2 regions of the Streptomyces sp. NBC_01381 genome follow, and region 1 is predicted to be linked to the other one. Evidence: predicted binding sites of a transcription regulator. Region 1 holds the regulator's gene; the other holds the start of a gene.

The links. Region 1 encodes HrcA, which represses chaperone genes, less so after heat shock. Its sites were predicted from a motif close to TTNGCACTCNGNNNNNCNGAGTGCNAA; they were not measured.
Region 2: the regulator HrcA is predicted to act here: its motif matches at 5,452-5,478, upstream of groES (co-chaperone GroES).

The regions. Positions count from the first base shown of each region.
Region 1 covers NZ_JAPEPI010000001.1:2,433,155-2,445,051, forward strand. Annotated here, with positions in the region: gene OG453_RS11505 (HAMP domain-containing protein) at 1-4,020, opposite strand, end outside; gene OG453_RS11510 (SpoIIE family protein phosphatase) at 4,324-6,243, shown strand; gene hemW (radical SAM family heme chaperone HemW) at 6,305-7,537, shown strand; gene OG453_RS11520 (DUF3097 domain-containing protein) at 7,745-8,560, opposite strand; gene OG453_RS11525 (MBL fold metallo-hydrolase) at 8,596-9,339, opposite strand; gene hrcA (heat-inducible transcriptional repressor HrcA) at 9,553-10,569, shown strand; gene dnaJ (molecular chaperone DnaJ) at 10,570-11,706, shown strand; gene OG453_RS11540 (nitronate monooxygenase) at 11,872-11,897, shown strand, end outside.
Region 2 covers NZ_JAPEPI010000002.1:37,070-48,966, forward strand. Annotated here, with positions in the region: gene OG453_RS21925 (MFS transporter) at 1-1,118, shown strand, start outside; gene OG453_RS21930 (YciI family protein) at 1,164-1,520, shown strand; gene OG453_RS21935 (RNA polymerase sigma factor) at 1,649-2,878, shown strand; gene OG453_RS21940 (methyltransferase domain-containing protein) at 2,884-4,095, opposite strand; gene OG453_RS21945 (polysaccharide deacetylase family protein) at 4,178-5,113, shown strand; gene groES (co-chaperone GroES) at 5,622-5,930, shown strand; gene groL (chaperonin GroEL) at 6,047-7,669, shown strand; gene OG453_RS21960 (SDR family oxidoreductase) at 7,835-8,608, opposite strand; gene OG453_RS21965 (MOSC domain-containing protein) at 8,663-9,331, opposite strand; gene OG453_RS21970 (LysR family transcriptional regulator) at 9,411-10,307, shown strand; gene OG453_RS21975 (WhiB family transcriptional regulator) at 10,330-10,686, opposite strand; gene OG453_RS21980 (response regulator transcription factor) at 11,077-11,688, shown strand.

The DNA.
Region 1 (11,897 bases):
CGCGGACAGCTCCACCGCGGCCGCACCGCCCTCGGGGGCCAGCAGGGCGCAGGCCACGCTGAGCAGTTGGTCCACATCCACGGGCTTGGGTACGTAGTCGGTGGCGCCCTGCGCGATCGCCTTCTCGCGGTCGCCGGGCATCGCCTTGGCGGTCAGCGCGATGATGGGGAGGCCGGACCAGCGCGGGGTGCGGCGGATCGCGGCGATCGTTTCGTAGCCGTCCATCTCCGGCATCATGATGTCCATCAGGACGATGTCGACGTCCGGGTTGCGCTCCAGGGTCTCGATGCCCTCGCGGCCGTTCTCCGCGTACAGGACCGGCATGCCCACCCGGCTCAGTACGTGTGTCAGCGCGAACACATTGCGGATGTCGTCGTCCACGATGAGCACCCGGCGGCCGCGAAGCACCCGGCCCGCCCGGCCGTCGCGGTACTCCTCCAGCTTGGTGGGCGTGGGCCAGTTGTCGCCCTGGTCGCGGAAGGTGTGCGGGGACATGGCGGCCGCCTGGTCCTCCGGGGGCGGCGGGGCGTTGGTCCGGGCCGCCGCGTACGCCACCGCGGCGGCGCCGTGTCCGGGGTGCACCACGGGGATGTACAGCGTGAAGGTGGAACCCTGGCCGGGGCTGCTCTCCGCGGTGATGCGGCCGCCGAGGAGTCCGGCGATCTCGCGGCTGATGGAGAGGCCGAGGCCGGTGCCGCCGTACTTGCGGTTGGTGGTGCCGTCGGCCTGCTGGAACGCCTCGAAGATGACGGGGAGTTGCTCGGGAGGGATGCCGATGCCGGTGTCCTTGACGGCGAAGCCGATCAGGTCGTCGCTGTCCTGGCGCGGCCGGTCGGCGGGGTGCTTGACGCGGGTCACGCGCAGCTCGACGCGGCCGCTCGCGGTGAACTTGACCGCGTTCGACAGGAGGTTGCGCAGGATCTGCTGGAGGCGCTGCTCGTCGGAGAACATCTCGCGCGGCACGTCCTCGCCGACCGACACGTCGAAGGCGAGACCGCGGTCGAGGGTGAGCGGGCGGAACGTCGCGTGGACGTAGTCGAGGACCTTGATGAGGGGGAGGCTCTTGGGGCGCACGTCCATCCGGCCCGCCTCGATCTTCGACAGGTCCAGGATGTCGTTGATGAGCTGGAGAAGGTCCGAGCCCGAGCGGTGGATGGTCGTCGCGAACTGGACCTCCTGGTCCGAGAGATGGTCGTCGGGGTTGTCGGAGAGCAGCCGGGCCAGGATGAGCAGCGAGTTCAGCGGGGTGCGCAGCTCGTGCGACATGTTCGCGAGGAACTCCGACTTGTACTGCGACGACGTGGCGAGCAGCGCCGCCTTCTCCTCCAGTTCGGCATTGGAGCGCTGCAACTCGGCCTGCTGGAGCTGGAGTTCGTCCGAGCGGTCCTGCAGCTGGGTGGCGAGCCGCTGGGACTCGCTGAGCAGTGATTCCGTACGGGAGTTGGCGATGATGGTGTTGATCGCGACGCCGATGGTGCTCACGAACTGGTCGAAGAACGCCAGGTGGACGTCGGAGAAGCGGGAGAACGTGGCCAGCTCGATCACGCCGAGCAGCTTGTCCTCGAAGAGGATCGGGATGATCACGAGGCTGGCCGGTGTTGCGTCCCCGAGCCCCGAGGTGATCTTGATGTAGTCGGGCGGCACCTCGTCGACGAGGATCCGCTTCTTCTCGAGCGCCGCCTGCCGCACCAGACCGTGCGCGGGCATCGCGCCGGTGTCGACGACCGAGCCCTGCGCCGAGCCGTATCCGGCGATGAAGGCGAGCCCCTTGACCGGCGGAGTCTGCGGCGTCGCGCTGTCCTCGGCGTCCGGGTCGGCCAGGAAGAACGCGCCGTACTGGGCGTTCACCAGCGGGGTCAGCTCCCGCAGGATCAGATCGGCGACCTCCATCAGGTCGCGGTGGCCCTGCATCAGGCCCGCCAGACGGGCCAGGTTGGACTCCAGCCAGTCCTTGGCGCGGGTGGTCTCGCGGAGGTTGGACACCATCAGGTTGATGTTGTCCTTGAGTTCGGAGACCTCGCCGCGGGTCTCGACCGTGATGGAGCGGGTCATGTCGCCCTGGGCGACGGCGGACGCGACCTCGGCGATCGCGCGGACCTGGGTGGTGAGGTTGAGGGCCAGCTCGTTCACGTTCGTCGTCAGGCGCTTCCACGTGCCGTAGACGCCCTCGACCCTTGCCTGGCCGCCCAGTTGACCCTCGGAGCCGACCTCGCGGGCGACCCGGGTGACCTCGGAGGAGAACGAGGACAGCGTGTCCACCATGGTGTTGATGGTGGTCTTCAGCTCCAGGATCTCGCCGCGCGCGTCGACGTCGATCTTCTTGGACAGGTCGCCCTCGGCGACCGCCGTCGCGACCTGCGCGATGTTGCGGACCTGGCCGGTGAGGTTGTCCGCCATGTAGTTGACGTTGTCCGTGAGGTCCTTCCACACGCCCGATACGCCGAGGACCTGGGCCCGGCCGCCGAGCCGCCCGTCCGTGCCGACCTCGCGGGCCACCCGCGTCACCTCGTCGGCGAAGGCCCGCAGCTGTTCCACCATCGTGTTGACGGTGTCCTTCAGCTCCAGGATCTCGCCGCGCGCCGTCACCGTGATCATCTTGGACAGATCGCCGTTGGCGACGGCCGTCGTCACCTGTGCGATGTTCCGCACCTGCGACGTCAGGTTCAGCGCCATGAAGTTGACGTTGTCGGTGAGGTCTTTCCATACGCCGGAGACCCCGCGCACCTGCGCCTGACCGCCGAGGTTGCCTTCTGTGCCGACCTCGCGCGCCACCCGTGTCACCTCGTCGGCGAACGCGGAGAGCTGGTCGACCATCGTGTTGATCGTCGACTTCAGTTCGAGGATCTCGCCCTTCGCCTCGACCGTGATCTTCTTGCCGAGGTCGCCCTGGGCGACGGCCGTCGACACCAGCGCGATGTTGCGGACCTGCGAAGTGAGGTTGTCCGCCATGAAGTTGACGTTGTCGGTGAGGTCCTTCCAGACCCCTGACACCCCGCGCACCTGAGCACGCCCGCCCAGATTGCCTTCCGTGCCGACCTCGCGCGCCACCCGTGTCACCTCGTCGGCGAACGCGGAGAGCTGGTCGACCATCGTGTTGACCGTCGACTTCAGCTCCAGGATCTCGCCCCGCGCGTCGACGGTGATCTTCTGGCTCAGATCGCCGTTCGCGACGGCGGTCGTCACCTGTGCGATGTTCCGTACCTGCGAAGTGAGGTTGGAGGCCATGAAGTTGACGTTGTCGGTGAGATCCTTCCAGACCCCCGACACACCCCGCGCCTGCGCCCGGCCGCCGAGCTGACCCTCCGTGCCGACCTCGCGCGCCACCCGCGTCACCTCGGCCGCGAACGCGGAGAGCTGGTCGACCATCGTGTTCACGGTGAGCTTCAGCTCAAGCAGCTCGCCCGTCGCCTCGACCGTCACCGTACGCGTCAGGTCGCCCTGCGCCACCGCCGTCGTCACCAGGGCGATGTCCCGGACCTGGGCGGTGAGCCGGGACGCCATCGTGTTGACGGCCTCCGTCACGTCCCGCCAACTCCCGGACAAGCCACGGACTTTGGCACGCCCGCCGAGCCGCCCTTCCGTGCCGACCTCGCGCGCGACCCGGGTGACCTCGCCCGTGAAGAGCGACAGCTGGTCGACCATCGTGTTCACCGCGCGGCCCAGGCGCCGCAGATCGCCCCGCAGTTCACGCGAGCCGTCGTGCAGGTCCACACGCTGGGTGAGGTCGCCGCCCGCGACCGCGTTCAGGACGCGCGTGGCGTTGGCCGCCGGCGCGACCAGCGAGTTGAGCAGCGAGTTCACGTTCATGACGCGGGTGGTCCAGCTGCCCTGTCCGGGGCTCGCCGAGAACCGTTCGTCGAGGTGGCCGTGGCGGATGATCTCCCGGCGTACGCGGGTGAGTTCGCTGTCGAAGTGGAGCGAGCGGTCCAGCATCTCGTTGAACACCGTGTGCAGCTCGGCGGCCAGGCCGCCACCGGTCACCGCGGTCTTGGTGAAGTCCCCGTCCCGCGCGGCCCGCATCGCCGCCAGGAGGGAACGCAGATCGGAGGTCAGCTCCGCGGAGCTCTCGACGGATGCGGCCGTGTTTTCGACGGATACGGCCGTGCTTTCGACAGACATGACCGTGTCCTCGACGGGTGTGACCGTGACCGGATCCGGCACGGGTATCGGAGCCGGAATCTGACCGAAACCGAGCGCAGGCATACCACTGTTCTCACTCATAACGGCCCACTTCAGTAACTCGGTGCTTATGGGCGTGGCCAGTCTGTCACTCTGTCCGTGTCGCCTGAGGCGTATTCGACCGAACTGCTCAGGAGCCGAAACGTGGGGTCCATTCCGATGCAACGGGAGACCACTTTCCGTGCGTCCCTCCAGCCGGAGCACCGCCCCGGCCCGCCGGCGGTGGTGCGCACATCGCTGCCCGGCAACCCGATGGCGCCCGCCGCCGCGCGCAGGTTCGTGCGCGCGGCGCTCGCCGACTGGACCGAACTCGCCGTGCCCGCGGCCGCGGGCATCACCGACCGCCTCGCGGACGACTCGGTGCTCCTGGCGAGCGAACTCGTCACGAACGCCGTGGTGCACGCGGGCACCACCGTCGAGCTCCTGTGCCGGCTCGACGAGGCAGGCCTGGGCGAGAGCGCCGACGCCCTGGTCATCGAGGTCTCCGACCACCACCCCGCCCGCGCCGTCCGCAGCGAGCCCGTGCCCCAGCCGCCCGGCACCCCCGAGTACGGCAGGGGCCTGCAACTCGTCGCGACCCTCTCCGAGTCCTGGGGCATCACCTACCGCACCGGCACCAAGACCGTCTGGGCCCGCCTCCCCGTCGAGGGCGTACAGGCCGTCCAGGAGATCGAGTCGTACGCCAGTGAACAGGCCCTGCAGCGCGGGCTGCGCGCCGCCGAGATCCTCGCGCCGCTGCCGAAGCGGATCACGCACGACACGGAGTGGGTCAACCGCGGCGCGCTCACCTTCCTCGCCGAGGCCTCCGACCTGCTCGCCGGACAGTTCGACGAGGATCTGGTGGCGGCGCTCGCCGGGCAGCTCCTGGTGCCCCGGCTCGCCGACTGGTGCGCCGTCTGGCTCGACGACGAGACGGAGGCCGCCGGGCGCGGCGTCGGCGCCGGGGAGCCCGGCACCCGCCTCGCCCGCGTCTGGCACACCAGTGAGCAGCGCATAGAGGAACTGCGCCGCACCTTGGAGAAGGACCCGCCCCGGCTGTCCGACGCGGTCGGCTCCGGCGCGATCCCCGTGCCCTGGCCCGCCGAGGCGCTGCCCGGCGAGGAGGCCGGCACGGCGCTCGCCTACCGCCTGACCGCGGGCGGACGCGCGCTCGGCACGCTCGTCATCGGGCGGTCCGGAATGGTGCGCTTCGCCGACGAGGTCACCGGACTCATCGAGGACTTCAGCCGCCGCGTCGCCCTCGCCGTCAGCGCGGCCCGCCGCTACCAGCGACAGGCCAATATCAGCCAAGTCCTGCAGCGCGGCCTGCTGCCAGGTTCCGTGGCCGAAATTCCCGGCGTACAGAGCGGCATCGTCTACGAACCGCGGGACAAGGGCGGCCCCGGCGGCGACTTCTACGACGTGTTCCAGGCCGGCAAGGGACGCTGGTGCTTCGCGCTCGGCGACGTCCAGGGCAAGGGCGTCGAGGCGGCCGTCGTCATCGGCCTCGCCCGGCCCTGGCTGCGGCTGCTCGCCCGCGAGGGCTACCAGGTCGCGGAGGTCCTCGACCGCCTCAACCAGCTCCTCCTCGACGACGCGACGGAGGCGGCGGACGCGGCCGCCGCGGTGGTCGCGGTGGCGGGCGGCCAGGGCGTGCCGCCGGACGGCGCCACGTCCCGCTTCCTTTCCCTCCTCTACGGCGAGCTGGTGCCCGTCGAGGGAGGCGTCCGCTGCACCATCGCGAGCGCGGGACACCCGCTGCCCCTCCTGCTCTCCCCCGACGGGGACGTCCGGGGAGCGGCCACGCCCCAGCTCCTCCTCGGGGTCGTCGACGACGTGACGTACACGAGTGAGACCTTCGAATTACGGACCGGCGACACGCTCCTCTGCGTCACGGACGGCGTCACGGAGCGCCGCTCGGGCCGCCACATGTTCGACGACGAGGACGGCCTCGCGGCGGCGCTGGCCGGCTGCGCGGGGCTCGACGCCGGTCTGGTCGCGGAGCGGATCAAACGACTGGTGCACGAGTTCTCCGAGCGGCCGCCGGACGACGACATGGCGGTGCTTGTGCTGCAGGCGCAGTAGTCGCGTCAGGGCAGAACGAGGGCGGCTCGGGGATTCCCGGCGGTGCGGGACAATCGAAGGTATGCCTTCCGCACTGCCCGATGGTGAGCCCATGCCCGAGGACGGGACGCTGCCCGCGTCCGCCCTGCAGGGGGCGGGGGCCCGTCCGCTCGGCTTCTACCTCCACGTTCCGTACTGCGCCACGCGCTGCGGATACTGCGACTTCAACACGTACACGGCGACCGAGCTGCGCGGTTCCGGCGGCGTCCTCGCCTCGCGCGACAACTACGCGGACACGCTGATCGACGAGGTCCGCCTCGCCCGGAAGGTACTGGGCGACGACCCGCGCCCGGTGCGGACCGTGTTCGTGGGAGGGGGTACGCCGACGCTGCTGGCGGCGGGTGATCTTGTCCGCATGCTGGGTGCCGTACGGGATGAGTTCGGCCTCGCGGACGACGCGGAGATCACTACTGAGGCGAACCCGGAGTCGGTCGGGCCCGAGTACCTGGGCGAGCTCAGGGCCGGTGGCTTCAACCGCATCTCCTTCGGCATGCAGAGCGCGAAGCAGCACGTCCTGCAGGTGCTCGACCGTACGCACACGCCGGGCCGCCCCGAGGCGTGCGTGGCGGAGGCCCGTGCGGCGGGCTTCGACCACGTGAACCTGGACCTGATCTACGGCACCCCGGGGGAGTCCGACGCCGACTGGCGGGCCTCCCTCGACGCGGCGATCGGGGCGGGCCCCGACCACGTCAGTGCCTACGCGCTGATCGTGGAGGAAGGCACCCAGCTGGCGCGGCGGATCCGGCGCGGGGAGGTGCCGATGACGGACGACGACGTGCACGCGGACCGGTACCTGATCGCCGATGAGGTGCTCGGGGGCGCGGGATTCTCCTGGTACGAGGTGTCCAACTGGGCCACCTCGGAGGCGGGGCGGTGTCTGCACAACGAGTTGTACTGGCGGGGGGCCGACTGGTGGGGGGCCGGGCCGGGGGCCCACAGCCATGTCGGGGGTGTGCGGTGGTGGAACGTGAAGCATCCGGGGGCGTACGCGGGGGCGCTGGCTGCCGGGCGGTCGCCCGGGGCCGGGCGGGAGCTCCTCTCTGCGGAGGACCGCCGGGTGGAACGGATCCTGCTTGAGCTGCGGCTGCTTTCTGGGTGCCCTTTGTCTTTGCTCCGCCCTGCGGGTCGGGCGGCGGCGGGCCGGGCGTTGGAGGAGGGGCTGCTGGAGGCGGGGCCGTTCGGGGAGGGGCGGGCTGTGCTGACCCTGCGGGGGCGGTTGCTGGCGGATGGGGTGGTGCGGGATCTCGTCGACTGAGGGGTGCGCCGGCCGCGAGGTGGCCGTCGATCACCGGCTCCGCCGAGTTCGTCCTCAAACGCCGGACGGGCTGAAATACCTGCGGCCGGGAGCGAAGACCACAGGCTGGGCGGGCGGGCAACTGCCGGGTATCGGGTGGGTGGGCGGGAAAGCTTTCGCCGCGGAGCGGCGGTACGACGGCGCGGCCGACGACGGCGCGTCGGCGGGCTAGGGGGCCGTGACGAAGTCGATCAGTTCTTCCACCCGGCCCAGGAGTTCCGGCTCCAGATCCCGGTAGCTGCGTACCGAGCCCAGGATCCGCTGCCAGGCGGCGCCTGTATTGGGGGCCCAGCCCAGGGCATGGCAGACGCCCGTCTTCCAGTCCTGGCCCCGCGGCACCCGGGGCCACCCCGCGATGCCCACGGACCCCGGCTTCACCGCCTCCCACACGTCGATGTACGGGTGGCCGACGACCAGCGCGTGCGCGCTGCTCACGGACGCCGCGATACGGGACTCCTTCGAGCCGGGAACCAGGTGGTCCACCAGGACGCCGAGCCGCGCGTCCGGCCCTGGCGCGAACTCCGCGACGATCGCGGGCAGGTCGTCGATGCCCTCCAGGTACTCGACGACCACCCCCTCGATACGGAGATCGTCGCCCCAGACCCGCTCCACCAGCTCCGCGTCGTGGCGGCCCTCGACGTAGATCCGACCCGCGCGGGCGACCCGGGCCCGCGCTCCCGGCACCGCCACCGAACCGGAAGCGGTACGGGTGGGGCGTACCGGAGTGGAGGTGGCCGCCCTCACCAGCGTGACCGTACGGCCCTCCAGGGAGAAGCCGCCCGGCGTCATCGGGAAGACGCGGTGCTTGCCGAAGCGGTCCTCCAGGGTGACCGTCAGCCCCTCCGCGGTCTTCTCGCAGCGGATCACCGCCCCGCAGAAACCGGTGCTCAGCTCCTCCACCACGAGGCCCGCATCCGCGGCGACCTCCGGCACGGGCTTCGGCTTCTTCCACGGCGGGGTGAGGTCGGGGGAGTACTGGCGCATTCGGATGACGATAGGAAGAGGCGGCGCCCCACCGCCTACGACACGCCGAAGCGTGCCGCCAGTGTGGCCCGTTGCGCACGGACAAACTCCGCATTCACCACGGCTCCGTGCCCGGGGACGTACAACGCGTCCTCCCCGCCCAGGTCGAGGAGCCGGTCGAGCGCCGCCGGCCAGTGCTTGGGGACCGCGTCGGAACCCGCCTGCGGTTCGCCCGACTCCTCCACCAGATCGCCGCAGAAGACGATCTCGGGGGACGCTTCCGTGCCGGGGACGAGGACCGCCAGGTCGTGGCCCGAGTGGCCGGGGCCGACGTTCGCGAGCAGCACCTGCACCCCGCCGCCCAGGTCGAGCGTCCACTCCCCGCACACCAAGTGATGCGGGTGGACGAGGAGATCGGCCGCCTCGGCTGCGGCATCCAGCGGGACACCGTGCCGTACCGCTGAGTCCCGCAGCTCGTCGCGGCCCTTGGCGAGGAGCGAGTCCAGGCCCACCGCGCCGTACAGCTCAACCCCCGCGAACGCCGCCGCCCCGAGCACATGGTCGAAGTGCGGGTGGGTCAGGGCGAGATGGGTGACCCGGCGGCCGCCGCCCAGGATGGTGCGGGCCTGGGTCCGCAGCTCCGCGCCCTCCCGCAGCGTCGCGCCCGCCTCGATCATGAGGGCGGATTCGCCGCCGACGACGAGCCCCGCCGTGCAGTCCCACACCGGAAGGCGCCGCCGCCCGACATGCGGCGCAAGCCGCTCCCAACCCGCCTCGTCCCATGCCAGCGCCACGTCCATAAGCCGACGCTAGCCCCCGGCGGACCGGTTGGCAGCCGCTGCCTCGCCCGCTGTTCCGAACCGCGAGGTCCGGCCCTTGCCGGGCCCGTACCCGTCGGCCGTACACTGGGCGCGGTGAGGACTGGCACTCGCCCGAGGGGAGTGCCAGGCAGGGGCTCAGGGCAGACAAATGTCAGGGCGAAGCGGTGGACGAATCGGTGGAGGTGTGCGCGGATGCTCAGTGAACGCAGGCTCGAGGTGCTGCGCGCCATCGTCCACGACTATGTGGGGACGGAGGAGCCCGTCGGCTCCAAGGCCCTCACCGAACGGCACAGCCTCGGCGTCTCCCCGGCGACGGTCCGCAACGACATGGCGGCGCTGGAGGAGGAAGGGTTCATCGCCCAGCCTCATACGAGCGCGGGGCGCATCCCGACCGACAAGGGGTACCGCCTCTTCGTCGACCGGCTCGCCGGCGTCAAGCCGATGGCGGCGCCCGAGCGCAGGGCCATCCAGAACTTCCTCGACGGTGCCGTCGACCTCGATGACGTGGTCGCTCGTACGGTGCGTCTGCTCGCGCAGCTGACCCGGCAGGTCGCCGTCGTGCAGTACCCGTCCCTGACCCGCTCGACCGTCCGGCACGTGGAGCTGCTCTCGCTGGCCCCGGCCCGCCTGATGCTCGTACTGATCACGGACACCGGACGGGTCGAGCAGCGCATGATCGACTGTCCGGCGCCGTTCGGCGAGACCTCGCTCGCCGACCTGCGGGCGCGGCTCAACAGCCGGGTCGCGGGCCGTCGCTTCGCGGACGTGCCGCAGCTGGTGCAGGACATGACGGACTCCTTCGACGCGGAGGACCGGGGCACGGTGGCCACGGTGCTCTCCACGCTTCTCGAAACCCTCGTCGAGGAGACCGAGGAGCGGCTGATGATCGGCGGAACGGCCAATCTCACCCGCTTCGGACATGACTTTCCCCTCACCATCCGGCCCGTCCTCGAGGCCCTCGAGGAGCAGGTCGTACTCCTCAAGTTGCTTGGCGAGGCCACGGATTCGGGCATGACCGTACGGATCGGTCATGAGAACGCCCATGAGGGACTCAGCTCCACGTCCGTGGTCTCGGTCGGCTACGGTTCGGGCAGCGAGGCAGTAGCCAAACTCGGCGTGGTCGGACCGACACGCATGGACTATCCGGGAACGATGGGAGCAGTACGCGCAGTGGCACGTTACGTCGGACAGATCCTGGCGGAGTCGTAAGTGGCCACGGACTACTACGCCGTACTAGGCGTGCGCCGCGACGCTTCCCAGGACGAGATCAAGAAGGCCTTCCGGAGGCTGGCGCGTGAGCTTCACCCGGATGTGAATCCGGATCCGAAGACTCAGGAGCGCTTCAAGGAGATCAACGCCGCGTACGAGGTGTTGTCGGACCCGCAGAAGAAGCAGGTCTACGACCTCGGCGGCGACCCGCTGTCCCAGGCGGGCGGCGGCGGTGCCGGCGGCTTCGGGCAGGGCGGGTTCGGGAACTTCTCGGACATCATGGATGCCTTCTTCGGTACGGCGTCGCAGCGCGGACCGCGCTCGCGCACGCGCCGTGGCCAGGACGCCATGATCCGTCTGGAGATCGACCTCGACGAGGCCGCCTTCGGGACCACCAAGGACATTCAGGTCGACACGGCTGTCGTCTGTACGACCTGTAGTGGGGAGGGTGCCGCTCCCGGCACCTCCGCCCAGACGTGTGACATGTGCCGCGGTCGCGGTGAGGTGTCGCAGGTCACGCGGTCCTTCCTCGGCCAGGTCATGACCTCGCGGCCCTGCCCGCAGTGTCAGGGCTTCGGCACGGTCGTGCCCACGCCGTGCCCCGAGTGCGCCGGTGACGGCCGCATCCGGTCGCGGCGGACGCTCACCGTGAAGATCCCCGCGGGTGTCGACAACGGCACGCGGATCCAGCTCGCGGGCGAGGGCGAGGTCGGCCCCGGCGGCGGTCCCGCCGGTGACCTGTACGTCGAGATCCACGAGCTGCCGCACGCCGTGTTCCAGCGGCGCGGCGACGATCTGCACTGCACGGTGACGATCCCGATGACGGCGGCGGCGCTGGGCACGAAGGTGCCGCTGGAGACGCTTGACGGGCTCGAGGAGATCGACATCCGGCCCGGTACGCAGTCGGGGCAGTCCGTCCCGCTGCACGGGCGTGGCGTAACGCATCTGCGGGGCGGGGGCCGTGGCGATCTGATCGTCCACGTCGAGGTGCTCACGCCGACGAAGCTGGACGCGGAGCAGGAGCGGGTGCTGAGGGAGCTTTCGCAGCTCCGGGGCGAGGAGCGGCCTACCGGCCAATTCCAGCCTGGGCAGCAGGGGTTGTTCTCGCGCTTGAAGGATGCGTTCAACGGGCGGTAGCGCCTTGCTTTTGCCCCCGGCAGTGGATTGCTCCCTGCCGGGGGCACTTTGTCGTCTGCGGGTCGTTCTTGGTTGCTCGCGCAGTTCCCCGCGCCCCTTTCGGGGCGCTACAGCTAACGGAAGGGGCGATTCGGCCGCCCGCCCAGGGCATGGCACGATGCGTTCATGTCCACCGCGCTGACCGATCTCTG
Region 2 (11,897 bases), on a different contig from region 1:
CGCTGATCACCGTCAACTACGAGGCGGGAGCCGCGCGTTCGCGGGCGCTCGGGCTCTGGGGAGCATCGGGCGCGCTCGGCGGTGCGGTCGGCGTGATGGCGGGCGGACTGCTCACGGACTGGGCCGGCTGGCGCTCCGTGATGCTGATCAACATCCCGGTGGTCCTTGCCGCGCTCCTCCTCTCGCGCGACGGCGTGCCCGCCGACCGGCGCACCGGGCCCGCGCCGCGCCTCGACGTGGTGGGGGCGCTGCTCGTCACGGCGGGCATGGCGGTGCTGGTCCTCGGCCTGGTGCGCACGGAGACGTACGCATGGGGATCCGGTACGACCCTGGGCACGCTGGGCGCGGCGGTGGTGCTGCTCGCCGCCTTCGCCGTCGTCGAGTCCCGCAAGCGGGATCCGCTGCTGCGGCTCGGCCTGCTCGCACACCGTCCGGTGCTCTCCGCGAACGCGTTCTCGCTCCTGATGGCGTCGGGCCAGTTCGCCGCCTTCTACTTCACCTCGCTCTACCTCCAGGAGGTGCTTTCGTACGGTCCGACGACGGCGGGGGCGGCCTTCCTGCCCTTCTGCGTGGGCGTCGTCGCCGGTTCGGTGATTTCGGCGCGGACCGTGGCGCGCTTCGGGGAGCGGGCGCTCCTGGTCACCGGCGGGCTGCTCGGGGCGGCGGGGCTCGCCTGGTTCGGGCTCACGGTGGGCGTCGACGGCACGTTCCTCAACTCCATCCTGGGGCCCTCGATGGTCGCGAGCGTGGGCATGGGCATGTGCTTCGTGCCGCTGGGCACGGCCGCGACGTCGGGTGTCGCCGCCGAGGAGACCGGCATGGCGGCGGGGCTGCTCAACAGCTCCCGGCAGCTGGGCGGCTCGCTGGGGCTCGCGGTCCTGGCCACGGTGGCGTCGGGGGTCACGGGGGAGGGGCGGGGGCCGGGCCCGCTCGTCGACGGGTACGCGGCGGCGTTCTGGGTCGCGGCGGCGCTCCTCGTCGCGGCCGCCCTTGCGACAGCCGTGCTGCATCGCGCGCCCGCACGGCTCCGACCTGCGCAGACGTATGCCCAGGAAGAAACTTCGAAGAATCTCGTCGACGATGTCGATCCGGGCGTCTCCCGTTCGACGCATGGGTGAGAGGCGGGAAGAAGCCCCGCCCACGCACCGAATGGAGAACCGGTCATGCCGCGCTACCTGACGATGATCCGCATCGACGAGAAGAACTCTCCCGAGGGCGGCCCGAGCCCCGAGATGGGGCAGCGCATGGGCGAGCTGCTCGAAGAGATCACCAAGGCGGGCGTCATGCTCGACACCGCCGGCCTCACGCCGACGTCCGAGGCCTCCCGGGTGCACTGGGAGGGCGGCCGACTCTCCGTCACGGACGGGCCGTTCACCGAGGCCAAGGAGGTCGTCGGCGGCTACTCGATCTCCCAGTGCAAGGACAAGGCCGAGGCGATCGAGTGGGCCAGCCGCTTCCTGAAGATCCACGACGAGGAGTGGACGGTCACGGCGGAGGTGCGGGAGATCATGGAGGGCTGAGTCTTTGCGGTGCTCCGCGTCTTTGCGGTGTCTGGCGCAGGGTGCTCTGATGGGTGGCCGTGACGGCCCACTCTTCTGAGCACCCTCGCCCTTCTGAGCACCCTCGCCCGGACGCCTCCCGCGGCGCCATCGACACCGTCTTCCGGATCGAGTCGCCGCGCGTCGTCGCCGGTGTCGCGCGGATCGTGCGCGACGTGGGCATCGCGGAGGAACTGGCCCAGGACGCGCTGGTCGCCGCGCTCGAACAGTGGCCGGCGGCCGGCGTCCCCGACAACCCCGGCGCCTGGCTGATGACCACGGCCAAGCGGCGCGCCATCGACCTCGTACGCCGCAGGGAGCGCTACGCGCTCAAGCTGGCCGAGATGGGCCGCGACCTGGAGGCGGCGCCGCCGTCCGCCGACGACCCGGCCGACGCCGACCCCGACGACATCGACGACGACCTGTTGCGCCTCGTCTTCACCGCCTGCCACCCGGTGCTCTCCGCCGAGGCCCGTATCGCGCTGACGCTGCGGCTGCTCGGCGGTCTGACGACGGCGGAGATCGCCCGCGCGATGCTGGTACCCGAGCCGACGGTGGCCCAGCGCGTGGTGCGCGCGAAACGCACCCTCGCCGCCAAGGGCGTGCCCTTCGAAGTTCCGTACGGTCCCGACCGCGAGGCCCGCCTCGGATCGGTCCTGGAGGTCATCTACCTCATCTTCAACGAGGGGTACGCGGCCACGGAGGGCGACGACTGGCTGCGTCCTTCCCTCTGCGAGGACGCGCTGCGTCTGGCCCGCGTGCTGTCCGGTCTGATGCCGAAGGAGCCCGAAGTGCACGGCCTGGCGGCGCTGTTGGAGCTGCAGGCCTCGCGCGCCGGTGCGCGGACGGGTCCTGCGGGCGAGCCTGTCCTGCTGGCGGAACAGAACCGGCGCCGGTGGAACCAGGCGCTGATCCGGCGCGGCTTCGCGGCGCTCGCGCGGGCGCGGGCGGTTTCCTCGGCGGCTCCCGGGCCGTACGCCCTGCAGGCCGCGATCGCCGCGAACCACGCGAACGCGGCTTCGTACGAGGAGACGGACTGGGCCCAGATCGCCGCCCTGTACGCCCTGTTGGCCGAGCGGGCGCCCTCGCCGGTGGTCGAACTGAACCGCGCGGTGGCGGTCTCGATGGCCTCCGGCCCGTCGGAGGCGCTGCCCCTGGTGGACGCGCTGGCCTCCGAACCGGCCCTGAGGGGTTACCACTTGCTGCCGAGCGTGCGGGGAGATCTGCTGCTGCGGCTCGGTCGCCGGGCGGAGGCGCGGGCGGAGTTCGAGCGGGCGGCGGGGCTTGCGCGGAATGCGCGGGAGCGGGAGCTGTTGCTGGGGCGGGCGGCCGACTGCTGAGGTCCTTATGGGACTGGATGCCCGATCAGCATCGCCGGCGCCCCACCCACCCGCGTGAGGAAAACCGTCGCCGAGTTCTTGCCCTGCGGCTTCACCTTCCGTCGCAGCTCCTCCGGCTCCACCGCCGACCCCCGCTTCTTCACCGTCAGGATCCCGACCTCGCGCTCCCTCAGCACCGCCTTCAACTTCTTCACCCCAAAGGGGAGTTGATCGGTGATCTCGTACGCCACCGCGTAAGGCGTCTCGTGCAGCGAGTCCGACGTGACGTACGCGATCGTCTCGTCGATCAGACCGCCCTCGACCCGCGCGGCCACCTCCGCCACCAGATGCGCACGGATGACGGCGCCGTCCGGCTCGTACAGATAGCGCCCCACCGCCCGCACCTCCGGATCCGGCAGCATCGCGTCGAGCGAGGACCACAGCGAGGCTCCCGACGGCAGCAGCGTCGCGCGGTGCGAGGCGGGGGAGTCGGTGCCGAACCACAGCACGGCCTCCTTCACGTCCCCGCCGTCCGAGATCCACTCCGCAGCGGCATCGTCCGGCACCGCCTCGTGCGGAATCCCGGGAGCGATCTTCAGCGCCGCGTGCGGCGCCTTGCGGGCGGCCTCGATCGCCCAGGAGAGGGGCGGCGAGTAGGCCTCGGGATCGAAGATGCGGCCCCTGCCCCCGCGTCGCGCCGGGTCCACGAAGACAGCGTCGTACGCCGAAGTGTCGACCTCGGTGACATCTGCCTCGCGCACCTCGATCAACTCCGCGAGCCCCAGCGCCTCCGCGTTCGCGCGCGCCACCGCGCAGGTCAGCGGGTCGCGGTCGACGGCGAGGACGGCGATCCCGGCCCGCGCGAGCGCGATCGCGTCGCCGCCGATGCCGCAGCAGAGGTCGGCCACGCTGCGTACGCCGAGCGCCTTGAAGCTCTCGGCGCGGTGCACGGCCACGCTCGTGCGCGTCGCCTGCTCGACGCCGTTCGGCGTGAAGAACATCCGCCCCGCGTCCTCGGCGCCGAACTTCGCCACCGCCCGCCGCCGCAGCCGCGCCTGCGCGAGGACCGCCGTGACCAGTTCCGCCGGGTGCTCGCGGCGCAGCCGGGTGGCGACGGCCAGCTCCCGCGCGGGCTCGGCCTCCCGCACCTCGTCGAGATCGAGCAGGGACCGGCCCTCGGGGGTGAGCAGCGCGGAGAAGGAGGCCAGGGCGTGGTCGAGGTCGTTCACCCGGCCCATTGTGGGCCAGTCGGTGGATGGTGCGCGCGCGGCGGCGGTGTCGGCCCCTCATCAGGGCCGTGAGCTGCAAAGATCCGGCGCCATGCAACTAGTACGACAAAACGATCAATACGGCAGAAGGCGGAAGCGACGGAAGGGTCGGACGCGGGTCACCGCGGCTGCCCTCACCGCCGCCGCGATCGCCCCCGGCTGTGCCGTCGGAGGCGAGTCGGACGGCGTGAAGCCCGCCCCCGGCCAGCAGCGCCTCGACGCCCCGCCGGCCCGCGCCCTCGACTCCTACGCCCACAAGCTCCGCGTGGCCCAGGTCGCCCGCGCCGCCGCCGCGAAACGCTGGGGCCTGGCGAAGACCCCGCTGGCCGCTCCCGCGGCCCCCGCCAAGAAGCCGCGGATCACCACCCGCAAGGGTTTCGAGGTCAAGGGCCAGGCGGGCCTGCCGCCGGTCTTCACGACCATCCCGACCAAGAAGAAGATCGTCTTCCTGACCATCGACGACGGCGCCGAGAAGGACCCGGCGCTGCTGAAGATGATGACCCAGCTGAAGATCCCGTACACCGCGTTCCTCAGCGACTATCTGGTCAAGGAGGACTACGGCTACTTCAAGAAGATGCAGTCCCGCGGTGTCTCCCTGAACAACCACACCCTCAACCACCGCTATATGCCGGGACTTTCGTACGCGGGCCAGCGCCGCGAGATCTGCGGCATGCAGGACACCATCAAGAAGCGGTACGGCAAACGGCCCGAGCTCTTCCGCCCGCCGTACGGCAACTACAACGTGGACACGCTGCGCGCCGCCAAGTCCTGCGGCATCAAGGCGGTGCCGCTGTGGGCGTCGGAGGCCTTCGTCGACCGCATGGAGTGGCGCGAGTGGGACAAGGACCTGCACCCCGGCGACATCATCCTCACGCACTTCAGGGGGCGCGAGCACTGGAAGGGCACCATGCCCGACATGATCCGCAAGGTCATGAAGACGGTCACGGACAAGGGGTACGCGGTGGCCAGACTCGAGGACTACCTGTGACCGGGCGGGCGCGGCGATTCCTTGCCGGAGCCCTCGCGGCAGGCGTCCTCGCGCCCGCACTTCTCACGGGCTGCGCCCAGTCGGTGGACCCGATCGAGAGGCTGGGCCGGAAGGCTGCGGAGAAGATGCCGCAGAAGAAGCCGCCTCCCGGCTGTGGGCAGGCGTTCCGCAGGGCGGAACGGGTGGGCACAGCCGCACCCGCCGGCCCACCGAAATCGCAGGGGCAGAGGGCAACGGACACGGAACCCCCCACCACGGAGAAACGTTGCCCCGAGGGGCCCGGGGCATCCCCCGCACCTCCAGAAGGCACCCCCCACCGCTAAGACCCGCGTCAGCAATTGGCACTCCGCTTGACCGAGTGCTAATCCCCGTCCTAGTCTCAGCTCTGGCACTCCCCACTGGAGAGTGCCAATAGCGACGGGCAGGTCCGGCACCCGCGACGACGGATCCACCTGGTCGCCACTTCAGACTGTTAACCCCGTAGATCTCCGAAGGGGGAGACCGGATCGTGACGACCGCCAGCTCCAAGGTTGCCATCAAGCCGCTCGAGGACCGCATTGTGGTCCAGCCGCTCGACGCCGAGCAGACCACGGCCTCGGGCCTGGTCATTCCGGACACCGCGAAGGAGAAGCCCCAGGAGGGTGCTGTCCTCGCCGTGGGCCCGGGCCGCTTCGAGAACGGCGAGCGCCTGCCGCTCGACGTCAAGGTCGGCGACGTCGTGCTGTACAGCAAGTACGGCGGCACCGAGGTGAAGTACAACGGCGACGAGTACCTCGTCCTCTCGGCTCGCGACGTGCTCGCGATCGTCGAGAAGTAATTCACCCGAAGCAGAACATTGCTTTGAGCTGCGCCCCTGGTCACCCCGCTGATTGCCGGGCGGCAAGGGGCGCAGTTCGTTCAATCCCGAGTTTTCGAGAGGGCTGAACCGCTCCCATGGCGAAGATCCTGAAGTTCGACGAGGACGCCCGTCGCGCCCTTGAGCGCGGCGTCAACAAGCTTGCCGACACGGTCAAGGTGACGATCGGCCCCCGCGGCCGCAACGTCGTCATCGACAAGAAGTTCGGCGCCCCGACCATCACCAACGACGGCGTCACCATCGCCCGTGAGGTCGAGGTCGAGGACCCGTACGAGAACCTCGGCGCCCAGCTCGTCAAGGAGGTGGCGACCAAGACCAACGACATCGCGGGTGACGGCACCACCACCGCGACCGTGCTCGCCCAGGCCCTCGTCAAGGAAGGCCTGCGCAACGTCGCCGCCGGCGCATCCCCGGCCGCCCTGAAGAAGGGCATCGACGCCGCCGTCAAGGCCGTCTCCGACGAGCTCCTCGCCACCGCCCGTCCGATCGACGACAAGGCCGACATCGCGGCCGTCGCCGGTCTGTCCGCCCAGGACCCGCAGGTCGGCGAGCTCATCGCCGAGGCGATGGACAAGGTCGGCAAGGACGGTGTCATCACCGTCGAGGAGTCCAACACCTTCGGCCTGGAGCTGGACTTCACCGAGGGCATGGCCTTCGACAAGGGCTACCTGTCCCCGTACATGGTGTCCGACCAGGAGCGTATGGAGGCCGTCCTCGACGACCCGTACATCCTGATCCACCAGGGCAAGATCTCCTCCATCCAGGACCTCCTGCCGCTGCTCGAGAAGGTCATCCAGACCAACGCCTCGAAGCCGCTCCTGATCATCGCCGAGGACGTCGAGGGCGAGGCCCTTTCGACCCTGGTCGTGAACAAGATCCGCGGCACCTTCAACGCCGTCGCGGTGAAGGCCCCCGGCTTCGGCGACCGCCGCAAGGCCATGCTCGGTGACCTCGCCACCCTCACGGGCGGCACCGTCATCGCCGAAGAGGTCGGCCTCAAGCTCGACCAGGTCGGCCTCGACGTGCTCGGCACCGCCCGCCGCGTGACCATCACCAAGGACGACACCACCGTCGTCGACGGCGGCGGCGACGCCTCCGAGGTCCAGGGCCGCGTCAACCAGATCAAGGCCGAGATCGAGGCCACGGACTCCGACTGGGACCGCGAGAAGCTCCAGGAGCGCCTCGCGAAGCTGGCCGGCGGCGTGTGCGTCATCAAGGTCGGCGCCGCCACCGAGGTGGAGCTGAAGGAGAAGAAGCACCGTCTGGAGGACGCCATCTCCGCGACCCGCGCCGCGGTCGAGGAGGGCATCGTCTCCGGTGGTGGCTCCGCTCTGGTGCACGCCGTCAAGGTCCTCGAGGGCAACCTCGACAAGACCGGCGACGAGGCCACGGGTGTCGCGGTCGTCCGCCGCGCCGCCGTCGAGCCGCTGCGCTGGATCGCCGAGAACGCCGGCCTCGAGGGCTACGTCATCACCTCGAAGGTCGCCGAGCTCGACAAGGGTTTCGGCTTCAACGCCGCGACCGGTGAGTACGGCGACCTGGTCAAGGCCGGTGTCATCGACCCCGTCAAGGTGACGCGCTCCGCGCTGGAGAACGCCGCGTCGATCGCCTCGCTGCTGCTGACGACCGAGACCCTGGTCGTCGAGAAGCCTGCTGAGGAAGAGGCTGAGGCCGGGCACGGCCACGGTCACTCCCACTAAGGCTGCCCTGTAGCTGAACTGAGGCCCGGCGCCCCCTGGTTGGGGGCGCCGGGCCTCAGTCTTTTTCGGATTCGCGTCTGCCGGGTTTCGCGTCGTTGCCGACCTCGGATCGTGGTCCGTCCTCGCGCAGTTCCCCGCGCCCCTGACGGGGCGCCCCCCGAGGTCTTACTGCGGGCCGTACTTTCTTCCCGTACGGGATGTGACTCCGCCAAGCAGTGCCCTCGGGGTCACCTTCACCACCCCCATCAGGGTCTTGTAGCGGGGGTCCGGGATCGACAAGGTCTTGCCGCGCGCCAAGTCGGACAGGGCCGCCGCCACCAGCTTGTCGGCGTCCAGCCACATCCACTTGGGGATGTTGGACGTGCCCATCCCGGCGCGCTCGTGGAACTCCGTGCGGACGAAGCCGGGGCACAGCGCCATCAGCCGCACCCCGGAGCCGGCCAGGTCCTTCGCCGCTCCCTGGGTGAACTGCACGACCCACGCCTTGGAAGCGCCGTACGTCCCGCGCGGCACGAACGCCGCCACCGACGCGACGTTGACGACACCGCCGCGGCCCCGCTCCCGCATCGCCTCCGCGGCCGCCGACGTCAGTCGGAGCACCGCCTCGCAGTGCACCTTGAGCATCGTCAGCTCGTCGGCCATGGGCACCTCGAGATATTCGCCCTTGTTGCCGAAGCCGGCGTTGTTGACGAGGAGGTCGACCGCGTTCCTGCGGTCTCCGAGCCGCTTCTCGACGGCGGCGATCCCGTCGTCCGTGGCGAGGTCCGCCGTGAGCACCTCCGCCTCGATGCCGTGCCGGTCGTGCAGTTCGGTCGCCTGTTCCCGCAGCCGCTCGGTGTTCCGCGCCACGAGGACCAGGTTGTGGCCGTCACCGGCGAGCCGCCGGGCGAAGGCCGCGCCGATACCGGCGGTCGATCCCGTAATCAGAGCCGTAGTCATGGGCCAAGGCTAGTGAGATCTCGCGACCGCCGTTCCGCCCGGACCCTCCGCAGGTCAAGAGCCGTACTTCGCCACGTACTTGAGCGCCGACTCGATCGCGTCGGGATGCAGCGCGTCCCCCGCGGCGAGCAGCCTCGGCAGCAGGTTCTTCTCCGTCGTGACGGCCCTGAACTGGAAGGCGACGGTGACCTCGTGGTCAGGGCGGTGCACGATCTCGATCGTGTCCTCGCCCCGGATCTCACCCGGCTCGATCACCCGCAGATACGCACCGGGAGCGCCCTGCTGGGTGAAGCGCTTCACCCATGCCTTCTCGCCGACATGGCCCTGGAACGTACGGCAAGGGATGCGGCTCGACGTCACTTCGAGGACCAGCTCGGGGCCGACGCGCCAGCGCTCGCCGATCTTCGCGCCGCTCACGTCGAGCCCGGCGGTCGTGAGGTTCTCGCCGAACCCGCCGTTGGCCAGCGATCGCCCGAGCGTGCGCTCCCACTGGTCGAGGTCCTCGCGCGCGAAGGCGTACACCGCCTGGTCGTTCCCGCCGTGGTGCCGCAGATCGCAGACCTCGTCCCCGGCGAGGCCGCTCCCGCCGACCCCCTTCGCGCCGGGCGCGGTCACCCGGACGGCCCCATCGGCCGGCTGCTTATCGATGCCGGTGCCGCCCGAGGGTGCGTCGGTGTACTCGACGGCCTTGAGCCGGCCCAGATTCACAGAGAGAAGCTTCATGAGGGCAGGCTAGGGGAGCCCGCTCAAAGCGTCGACGCAATATTGGGCACTTCGCCCAAGCGTCGCTTATGCTCGAACCATGATCGAGGCCCGTCATCTCCGCGTCCTGCGTGCGGTCGCCGCCACCGGCTCCTTCTCCGCCGCGGCGCGCGAGCTCGGCTGCACCCAGCCCGCCGTCAGCCAGCAGATGAAGGCGCTCGAAGGCTCGGCAGGCACACCGCTGCTGATCCGCACGGGCCGCGAGATGCGCCTGACCCAGGCGGGCGAGGCCCTGGTCCGGCACGCCGCCGGGATCCTCGCGGGGCTCACTGCCGCCGAGGAAGAGGTCGCCGCCATCGCGGGCCTGCGGGCGGGCCGTGTCCGCCTCGTCTCCTTCCCCAGCGGCAGCTCGACCCTGGTGCCGAGCGCGCTCGCCGCCCTGCGCGCCGCGCACCCCGGCACCCGGGTCTCCCTGGTCGACGCCGAGCCGCCGCGCTCGGTCGAGATGCTGCGCGAGGGCGACTGCGATGTGGCGCTCGCCTTCCGTTACGAGGGGGCATCCGCCGCAGAGGAGTGGGACGACCTGGTGGTGCGCCCCCTGCTCGCCGACCGGCTCGTCGGTCTCGTGCCGGACGGGCACCGGCTCGCGAAGGCGGAGTCGGTCGCCATCGGGGAGCTTGCCGACGAGCCGTGGATCGCGGGCTGTCCGCGCTGTCGCAGGCAACTGGTGGAGGTCTGTGAAGGGGCGGGTTTCGTGCCCCGGATCGATTTCGCGACGGACGACTATCCGGCGGTGATCGGCCTGGTCGGCGCGGGCCTCGGAGTCGCGGTGCTGCCCGAGCTCGCCATCGAGTCGGTACGCCCCAAGGGTGCGCGCACGGTGACGGTGGAGCCCGCCGTGCAGCGCGAGATCGTCGCGCTCACCTTGCCCGACCTGGCGCAGGTGCCCGCGGTGGCCGCCACGCTTGACCACCTCGCGCGGGCCGCAGAGCGCTGAGCGCCTGCGAAGAAACGTTCCTTCAGGAACGCGAGACCGCGCTTCCGCCGACCGCCGAGTGCGGCGCCGGCGCCGGTGCCGCTGATGCCGCGACCAGGCGGTTGCGGGCCCGGCCCATGAGTTCCTCGCGCTCGTCCTCCGTCAGCCCGCCCCACACGCCGTACGGCTCGCGCACCGCGAGTGCGTGAGCGGCGCACTCCGCGCGCACCGGGCACCTCATGCAGACCTCCTTGGCGGAGTTCTCACGCGCGCTTCGTGCCGCGCCCCGCTCGCCCTCGGGGTGAAAGAAGAGCGAGCTGTCGACCCCGCGGCAGGCCGCGAGGAGCTGCCAGTCCCACAGATCTGCGTTCGGTCCGGGAAGGCGGGAGAAATCTGCCATTGCTTGTCTCCTGGTAGCCGTTCTGCGCGGATACGGTGCCCACGACCGTACATCTACTGTCTAAGGAGATGAAAATATGACTCATTGGAAAATCTAGCCGCAGACACCAGTAAAAGGGAAGGAAAGCGGCTAAATGGGGCATGGCTTGTGATGAAAGGTTGAGGGTCTCCTGCGCTGCCCCCGCTGTGTCCGCGCCCTCACGTAGAGTGCCGAAGGAGGCTGACCGCCCCGTAACTCTTTCGGGTGACCGTCGTTGAGAGTGCGGAGGCGGTTGAAAGAACAAGCGCTCGGGCAGATGTCCGAGAGCGTCAACCGCACAGGTGACGAATATGTACCAGCCTGGAGGCTCAAGGTGACGCGCAGCAGCTGTGAGAGCCGCGGAGGACAGTCATGACATCCGTCCTCGTCTGCGACGACTCCCCGCTCGCCCGAGAGGCGCTCCGCCGCGCGGTCGCGACCGTGCCCGGCGTCGAGCGCGTGACGACAGCGGCCAACGGCGAGGAAGTCCTCCGCCGCTGGGGCGCCGACCGCTCGGACCTGATTCTGATGGACGTACGCATGCCCGGTCTGGGCGGCGTGGAGACCGTCCGGCGGCTGCTGTCCGCCGACCCCGGTGCGCGCATCATCATGCTCACCGTCGCCGAGGACCTGGACGGCGTCGCGCTCGCGGTCGCCGCCGGCGCCCGCGGCTATCTCCACAAGGACGCCTCGCGCGCCGAACTGCGTGCGACCGTCACCCAGGCGCTCGCCGATCCGACGTGGCGTCTTGCTCCGCGCAGACTGCGCTCGGCCGAGATGGGCGCGGCGCCCACGCTCACCGCGCGTGAGATCCAGGTGCTCGAGGGCATGAGCCACGGCCGGTCGAACGCCGAGATCGGACGTGAGCTTTTTCTCTCCGAGGACACGGTCAAGACGCACGCCAGGCGGCTGTTCAAGAAGCTCGGCGCCTCGGACCGCGCGCACGCCGTGGCGCTCGGTTTCCGCTGGGGCCTGGTTCGTTAAGTGTCCCGCCGCGGGGGCACGGCGATCCCCGCCCGCCGTCCGGTGGGCGGGGTGAGTGATGACTGTCGCGCCCCTTCGCGGGAGCGGTTGCAGCCGCTTCGCCGCCGATGCCGCATCCTTGATGTGTGGAGTTCCTCGGGGACAAGTCGGTCGAGCGGGAGGGGAGGGCGCAGGAGATGAGTTCCGGCGCACCTGCTCATAACGCTTCG